2 regions of the Bacillus sp. A015 genome follow, and region 2 is predicted to be linked to the other one. Evidence: predicted binding sites of a transcription regulator. Region 2 holds the regulator's gene; the other holds the start of a gene.
What was found. Region 2 encodes NrdR, which represses ribonucleotide reductase genes. Its sites were predicted from a motif close to AACACNATATATNGTGTT; they were not measured.

Region 1: a site for NrdR is predicted at 1,410-1,427, ahead of nrdI (class Ib ribonucleoside-diphosphate reductase assembly flavoprotein NrdI). Genes of this name have one in related genera too.

What each region holds. Positions count from the first base shown of each region.
Region 1 covers NZ_JBSPZB010000001.1:267,417-271,819, reverse strand. The annotation lists gene nrdE (class 1b ribonucleoside-diphosphate reductase subunit alpha) at 1-1,014, opposite strand, end outside; gene nrdI (class Ib ribonucleoside-diphosphate reductase assembly flavoprotein NrdI) at 974-1,366, opposite strand; gene ACSLGF_RS01315 (hypothetical protein) at 1,632-1,844, opposite strand; gene ACSLGF_RS01310 (YmzC family protein) at 1,898-2,182, opposite strand; gene hfq (RNA chaperone Hfq) at 2,344-2,565, opposite strand; gene miaA (tRNA (adenosine(37)-N6)-dimethylallyltransferase MiaA) at 2,591-3,547, opposite strand; gene ACSLGF_RS01295 (YmaF family protein) at 3,622-4,023, opposite strand; gene ACSLGF_RS01290 (spore coat protein) at 4,128-4,367, shown strand.
Region 2 covers NZ_JBSPZB010000006.1:120,512-124,914, forward strand. The annotation lists gene ACSLGF_RS07640 (replication initiation and membrane attachment family protein) at 1-1,107, opposite strand, end outside; gene nrdR (transcriptional regulator NrdR) at 1,209-1,667, opposite strand; gene ACSLGF_RS07650 (cytosolic protein) at 1,672-2,058, opposite strand; gene speD (adenosylmethionine decarboxylase) at 2,243-2,623, opposite strand; gene ACSLGF_RS07660 (glyceraldehyde-3-phosphate dehydrogenase) at 2,858-3,880, opposite strand; gene coaE (dephospho-CoA kinase) at 4,052-4,403, opposite strand, start outside.

The DNA.
Region 1 (4,403 bases), on a different contig from region 2:
ATTGACTTTTTCTTTTTTAACTTTCGGGTTTTCTACAAGCTCGTCATACATTTCTTCCATGTCCATCTCATCAAGGTGCTGTCCATATTCTTTATAGACTGTGTGCGGATAGAAAGTGTAAGCTGTTTTATCTTCTCTTGCAAGCTCGATAAATTTGTCTGGGATGACAACACCAATGGAAAGTGTTTTCACACGAACATCTTCATCAGCAGAGATTTTTTTCGTATCTAAGAAATCATTGATATCTCTGTGGAAAATATTGAGGTAGGCACTGCCTGATCCCTGTCTTTGTCCCATTTGATCTGCATACCTGAATGCATTATCAAGAAGCTTCATCACGCCTACGACACCTTTTGTCGCGTTTTCTACATCTTTGATTGCTTCGCCTTTCGCACGAAGTTTTGACAGGTTCAAACTGACGCCGCCGCCTAGTTTCGAAAGCTGCATGGAAATATCAATCGCTCTTGAAATATCGTTTAAAGAGTCATTCACTTCAAGCAAGAAGCAGCTCACAAGCTCACCGCGTCTTTTACGTCCAGCGTTTAAAAATGTTGGAGTACTTGGCTGATATTCTTGGTTGATCATTAGTTCTACAAACTCAAGTGCTTTTTCTTTGTCTCCGCCCGCGAAGAAAAGAGCCACAACTGAAATGCGGTCTTCATAGCGTTCAAGAATTTTCTTTTTATCATTTGTTTTCAGTGCATAATCATTGTAAAACTTAAACGCACTCATAAATGATGGGAATCTAAATTTTTTGGCATATGCAGCTTCGAATACTTCTTTAATATCTGCCATGCTGTATTGCCTTAAAAATTCTTCCTCATAGTAGTCGTTTTCTATTAAGTAATCAATCTTCTCTTCTAAGTTGTGAAAGAAGACCGTGTTTTGATTAATATAATCTACGAAATAACTATGTACAGCTTCTTTGTCCTTATCGAACTGAAACTTTCCTTCTTTTTGAATCATAATCTCGTTATTTAATTGTATCCACTTCGGAACCTGATTTTGTGACAATTCTTTCTACCTCCTGTGTAAACAATTCAACATCCCTTTTTGTTCCGCTTAGTTCAAAGGTGTGCAAAATAGGAACTTGATATTGTTTAGAAATCGTATCGGCGCTTTTTGCAAAATTATCTCCCCACACTTTGTTGCCACTCACTGCTACACCTAGTAAAAGGTGAGCATTTTTCTCTAAAAAGGACTGAGTGGTACTAGGGACTTGTCCAAATCCTGTCGTAAAGGTGACGAGAATAAACGGCGTATCCAAAAACTCTTCTCCAGTCAATTTTTGTTTGTCTGTAAAAGGGGTCTTGTCCAAAAAGCGTTGAACATTTCCTGTTTTTGAATCAAATACGATTTGAATCAATTCCATCACGACCTAGTTTTTAGTATTGTTGATCATTTCGTTATTCACTATATATAGTATACTATGTTTTTTTAAAACACAACATATAGATGTTCGAAACGAAAAAAATCAACCAACCCGGCCGAACATTCATAGCCGAACTCGTACGTTCAAATAAATAGAGCAGAGCAGGATCTAAAAATAGACTGCCCTACTCCCTATTCAACTGAAACCGAAATCTATCATAACACGAAAAAAAATCGCTTAGTAGACTAGACTTTTTGTTTTATTTTTTGTAGGCATCGCACTGTAAATCTTCTGACACTTCTGTTATTTCCACTTCAACACCCAATTCTTTTAGCACCTCTTCAAGCGCAGAGACGATTGAAGCTTCTCTCACTAATTCTTTCCCATTTACAGAAACGCTTGTTCCATATTCGAAACAGGAGTCGTCTTCACAAGTTTGTTCCCAGTGATTAATTTTAATTTTGTGTGTCATGAACTCATCCTTTTCTGTCTAGATGTCTGATGCATGATTATAGTGTAGCGACTTCACATACATTTGTAAATTGACGTGCTTAGCTTCCCCTCTTTTTCATCAAACTGATACACATGTACTTCATCATCTTTCACAACAGCAAAGTGATTATTTTTTAGCGCAACAGACGATTGTAAAATGCCTTTTACATGATCCTCGTCATTTTGATAAGAATCGTTTTGCCAATTTTCTTGTCTCGTTTCGATGTTTGAGATGGCGCAAGATCCAAATAAGACAACGATTCCAATCAAAAGGAGTATCACTCTAATCCTTCTTAATTCAAGTTCTGCATTTTCCATATAAATCCCCTCACCTTTTTAAAAGTCCAATAAGGAATCATACACAAAATGGCCAGAAAAGTTTCACGGCATACAAAATAGCCCCTCTGCACTGACAAAAAACGTAGCGGGTTCCGGCCGGTTTATTCGCAGATGCATGGGGCTATTAGGTACAAATTGTCCTATTCTAATTCTAGATTTACATTTTTTTGAGGTGCAAATGTAGAAATGGCGTGTTTATAAATAAGCTGCTGCTTCCCTTCTGTCTCAAGCAGCACTGTGAAATTGTCAAATCCTTTCACTTGACCGCGAAGCTGAAAGCCATTCAGTAAAAATACGGTGACAAATGTATTGTCTTTGCGGATCTGATTCAAAAATTGGTCCTGAATATTAATCGGTTTCATGTTTCGTCCTCCTTGATTCTGATAACTACAGTTTCGCTTTAAGTCCAAGCTTTCCTGCTATATATGCGAAAATTTCCTCTTTTTTGTCTGAAAAGTGGCAAGGTGGTGTCATATCAAACCAGGTGACATCCATTTTATTACGGAACCACGTAAACTGACGCTTCGCATATCGCCGGGAATTTTGCTTTAATTGCTCGATGGCTTCATTAAGAGAGCAGTCACCTTGAAAATAGGCATACAGTTCTTTATAACCAATTGCTTGAACAGACTGACAATCCTTCAAACCAGATTGATATAGCGCTCTCACTTCTTCCATTAAGCCTTCATCTAACATGATATCAATTCTTTGATGAATGCGCTCGTACAAAAGCTCTCGCTCCATTTTCAGCCCAATGAAGGCTGTGTCGTAAAGAGGAACTTCCTGATGCCCGTTTTGCATCTCAGACATTTTTTGACCGGTTGTATGTATCACCTCTAGCGCCCGAATCACACGGCGGACGTTATTCGGATGGATCGCTTTTGCAGCGTCAGGATCTACTGCCTTTAGCTTTTCGTGCAGCTGAAGCGGCCCATGCTGCTGTTCAAACAGCGTCATTTCCTCTCTAAAGGCGGGGTCACTTTTCTCTTCGGTAAATGTGTAATCATATAAAACAGATTGAATATACAGACCTGTTCCGCCGACAATCATTGGCGTTTTTCCTCTACCCGCAATCTCTTTGATTTTCAAACGGACAAGCTGCTGAAATTCAGCTGTAGAAAATGATTCATCCGGCTGTTTCATATCAATTAGATGGTGCGGGACGCCATCCATTTCTTCAGGGGTGATTTTCGCTGTTCCAATATCCATTCCTTTATAAACCTGCATAGAATCCCCGCTGATGATCTCTCCATTAAATGCTTTGGCTATATCAATGCTCAGCTTTGTTTTCCCGACAGCCGTCGGTCCTACTAACACAATCACTGGTTGTTTCGCTTTTTTCATAACATCACTCTCTTTTACAAACTGCCTACAGTATAGCACAACTTCTCTTTCACTCCTATATACTGCCCTGCCCATCACCAGCCGATTGGTTCATTTCCCACCACTTCATATGTTTTTCCTTTCAAACGGTGCGTATGGGTTGGCCGCTCTTCATCTGGACTATAAACGACACCACCATATGGGATAGGGACAGAATCATTATAGGCAGAAAAGGTGACTTCCTCGATCTCATGATAATGCGTTCCATCCACTCTCGGAATCGCAGGCCCTGTGATGCCGTAGTATCTGTGGAAATGCCCTCTCTCAAAAGATGTGATTCCGCGGTAAAAATGAGTATGCTGATCGGTACTGCTTCCATTCACAGGCTGAGAAATACCTTCTATTAAATGATAATGCTCTTCTGTTACATCCGTACGTGCTTTATATGCATGAGCATGCGGCGGACATTTTGCCCAATCAGATGGATACAGGCCCATTTTTGACATTCCTCCTTATATTAGGCGGTCACCCAAACACATGTAGGCCATTCGCATACACTGATGTCAGTTACAGTGATTTTATGTGAGAGGAGCCTTTTTTTATGAATTATTTTGAAACACCGCCGTTTATTCAAGAAGACATGAGAAGACCTTTTGGGTTTGGACGCCCTGGCTTTGGGTTTGGAAGACCTGGCTTCGGTTATGGTAGACCTGGATTTTTTGGACCTCCATTTTTAGGTGGTTTTGCCGGAGGACTACTTGCTGGATCCCTGCTCGCTCCAGGATATGGATATCCTTATCCACCGCCATATCCGCCATATGGACCATACCCTTATTATTAAATATGACTATTTAGTGAAAACATCCTTTCATAAAAT
Region 2 (4,403 bases):
CTTCATATCTGTTTTCAGCAGTGTATAGTAGATCAGAACGTTCATGACACCTGGCTCTAGCTGCTGCTCGAGCATGATATCTTCGACAATTCTTAAGTCAGCATACGTTGGCTCAATGCCATCTGCCATATCTTTTAGAAGCTCCCTGGGCGAAATATGATCTAGCTTTTCAATCAATTTGGCATCAGGTGTATCTGCCGGCGGCGGCTTTGAGGCATCGTGACGTAAATGTCTTGGCTGTTTTTGATCAATCAGTTTCGGCTGTTCGCCTCTGTATTCAATTTGATACCAGTCTCTTGCTGCTTTTCTTAGCTCTTCTGTTGAGATCATTTGATCCGAACCACAGGCGCCAGCTACAATATTTTGCATTTGCAGCGGGGTGATGCCGTATACAACAGCTAACTTCTTAATCGTCTCTTTCACCTGCTTTGTCAAAGCCTTTCTTGGAATCATCATGTCAGACATGCCCGCTAACAACAGATCAAAATCAAAGGATTCGTCTGAGAGCGGTGCCGGCTGACTAGATCCAACTGTCACATATTCATAGCCATGATCAAGCGATGATGCCTGATTGATTTCTTCTGTCATCTTGCGTTCGCCTGGCTGCAATACGTGAAAGACTTCTTCAAACGAACGTGAAATGTTCTTCGCTTCTGCAGGAACACCTGGATAAGAAAAATAATCACGAAGCTGCATATATTTTGCTTTTTCTACACGATGGTACAAAAGGACATTCAGCATACCGTCTTGGAAAAACTCATCAGGCCTTAGCGGCGGCACGAGCTCATATGTAAACAGTCTGCCCTCTTCCGTTTCCTGTTCATATGTGCGGAGTAATCCGATCGCTTCAAGTTTTAAACGTTCCTCAAAAATCTCATTTAAATTCGTTTGCAGCATGACCATGAGCTGCCGATGAGGTGCGGGCTTTCCCCACATACGATTTTGTTCCAGCTCTCCCCACAGCGTCATGTATAAGCTGAAAGCGGACATGCCAATTAGCGGCTGATATAAAAGAGTGATGAGCTGTCTATCGATGTCACCGAGCAATGAAGCGCTTTTGACGACATACGGATCGACGGCTAGCACTTCCTTCCAATGCTCTGTCATATGCTGATCCTCCCCCTGAATACGATTGTTTCCATTGTACACTCTTTTTGCGTTTTACGCTTTACGCAGGAAAAAGAGCATGAAGAATCTTCAGCTCTTTTTTAGCGTTCTTTCTTTAATAAATCTTTTAATTCGTCAATAAATACATTGATGTCTTTAAACTGCCGGTAAACCGAAGCAAACCTGACGTAAGACACTTCATCAATTTTCGCCAGCTCGTCCATCACCATTTCACCAACAAGCTCACTTTTTACTTCTGACATGCCTTGATTACGCAATTCTTTTTCGATGTTAAAGCAAACATCTTCCAGCTGTTTTAAAGCGACAGGACGCTTTTCACACGCTTTGATGAGTCCTCTCAGCATCTTTTCCCGGCTGAATTCTTCTCGTATACCTTCTTTTTTCACTACAATAAGCGGTAATTCTTCTAATTTTTCAAACGTCGTAAAGCGATATTGGCAGCTTTCGCACTCTCTTCTACGACGGATGGATTTCCCTTCATCTACTGGTCTTGAATCAAGCACCCTTGTGCCAAGGTGCTGACATGTGGGACATTTCATTTCATCAGCTCCGATCTATTCTTGGAAGTTGTTTGTCTAGTTCTTCATAAAGGGACAAAACGGTCTTTTGACTGTAGCCAAAATCTGTTGGCAGGGCCGTTTCTGTTGTCACGTTAAAATCGACAGCTGTTTCAAAAGGACGAATTGAAATGACAGTCGCCACGAGAAAGGCTTTTTTCGGCATTCGTATGTCTGCGCTGATTTCACCTCGTTCTGCTGAAACAGATGTCACTTGATAGGAATCGTTTCGGGAAAGAAGGACTTCCACCGCTTGAAAAACTTTTGCATTTGTCGATTTGTAGTAACGGCTTTTCAGCTCTGACACCGGATGATGGTCAGATGTTTCCGTATGGTTTGAAATCAATCGTTTGAACTTTTGTCCTAAAGTCATACACATATCCCCTTTGCCTTTACGCCTCTTCTTTATTTTATAAAAAAAACCTTTGTTTTCCTAGAACAAAAGTATAGACAAGTTTGGGAATGTTGGATGTTGTATATGAAACAAATATAAAAAGGAGCATAACACAAAGGCATTCAATGCTTTTGGCCAGCTCCCATTGCAATCTTTTTTATGTTTACAGTGCTTCGGCTTGTGCCTGTTTCACTTGTACAGGTCCCATGCCTCGAGGAATTTCGATGTTCTCTCTTGTTTCAGCACCTAGTTCATCTCCGATATGATCTGCTGCGATATTCGGATCTAGGTCGCCGCAAGTATAGACATCTATGCTCGCATAACCATGTTCAGGAAAGCTGTGAATTGTCAGATGAGATTCAGAAATAATGACAACTCCACTTACTCCTTGAGGTGCAAATTTGTGAAAAGCAACCTCTCTTACCTCAGCTCCTGATTTCAAAGCTGCATTTACAAACGTTTTTTCAATAAAATCCATGTCGTTCAGTTTATCACAGTCGCATCCCCATAGCTCGGAGATAACGTGACGTCCGATTGTTTCCATCATGGACCCCCCTTAAACAAGAATGAAAGAGTGAAGTTCTAAGCAGCCGGACCGGACATATACCACGGGGGAAAGTTAGTCCTAAGAGGTCCTAACCCTTTAAGTATACCCGAATGAGTCTGCGAACAAGAAGTTCACGAAAAATAGTATACTTTGTTTAGACCCATTTTGCAAGCTGTGTTTTTAGTGGGATTTTCTCTCATTTCTTGAAAAGGGACGTTCGTCTTCTTCATTTCAAACAGCAGACAGCTCTTTCATCTGTGAGCCAACATACTTGACAAGATCTACCACTCTACATGAATAGCCCCATTCATTGTCATACCATGCAAGGACTTTCACTTTTCTATCTTCCATCACCATCGTTGTGAGTCCATCAACGACAGCTGAATAAGGATTTGTGTTAAAGTCTGTGGAGACAAGCGGTTCATCCGTGTAATCTAAAATGCCGGCAAGAGATGTTTTTGATGCATTTGAGAAGGCTGCATTTACCTCTTCTGCTGTCACATCTTTTTTCAAGTCGACCACAAGATCAACCATCGACACATTTGAGACTGGCACGCGAAGCGCAAGTCCATGTAATTTCCCTTTCATGTGCGGAAGCACTAAAGAAAGCGCTTTAGCGGCACCCGTCGTTGTTGGAATGATGGACTGAGCACACGCTCTCGCCCGGCGCAGATCCTTATGCGGGTTGTCGATATTTTTTTGATCATTTGTATACGCATGAACCGTTGTCATTAAGCCGTTCTCGATGCCAAATTCATCATCTAACAGCTTGACAACTGGAGCTAAACAGTTTGTTGTACAAGATGCGTTTGAAATAATGACATGCTTTTCAGGATCAAGATCATCCTCATTCACACCCATCACAATCGTGATGTCTTCATTTTTACCTGGAGCTGTTAAAATGACTTTTTTCGCTCCGGCATCTATATGGCCCATCGCTTGATCTTTTGAATTAAATTTACCCGTTGCTTCTATGACGATATCAATCCCAAGCTCTCCCCATGGAAGCTGCTTTGGGTCTCTGTTATTGAGCAAAAGCACTCTTTTTCCATTCACAATCAAAGCGTCATCTTCTGCTGTCACATCGCATTCGTAACGTCCATGATTTGTGTCATATTTAATTAAATGTGCTAGCGTTTCGGCAGGATAGCTTGCGTTAACCGCTACAATTTGAATTTGATCATCAAGCATTGCTTTTCTGAAGACCATGCGTCCAATTCTGCCAAACCCATTGATCGCTGCTTTTACCTTCATGAACAGGTCACTCCTCTATTATGTGTTATACTCAATAATTTATTTATGAAATTAGTATATCACATTAGAATGTAATTGCCAGTATATAAACGTATATTTTCTAAAAAGGGCTGTTCTTTTCAAAGGAAATAAGAAAAAAGCATAAAAAAAGAAGAGTACGTGTATGTACTCTTACTTATCTGTATGTTCCCATTCGTTTAATATGTTCTGTAATTGTTTTCTCATAAAAGCGAGATCTTTTGTGTTTTCGATCACGCGGTCTGCTTTTTGACATTTCTCCTCAAGAGGCTGCTGGGAATGAATACGATTCAGCGCTTCTTCCTCGCTAAGGTCGTTTCGATTCATGAGCCGCGATAGCTGCAATTCAGGCGTTGTATACACCACAATGATGCGGTCAACAAGGCTCTCCAGCTGACTCTCGAATAAAAGCGGGATATCAAGCACAACGAATGTTTCTTGCTGATTGATCCCTTCATCTCGCTGCTTGAGCATTTCCTTTCTGACTTCTGGATGAACGATGGCA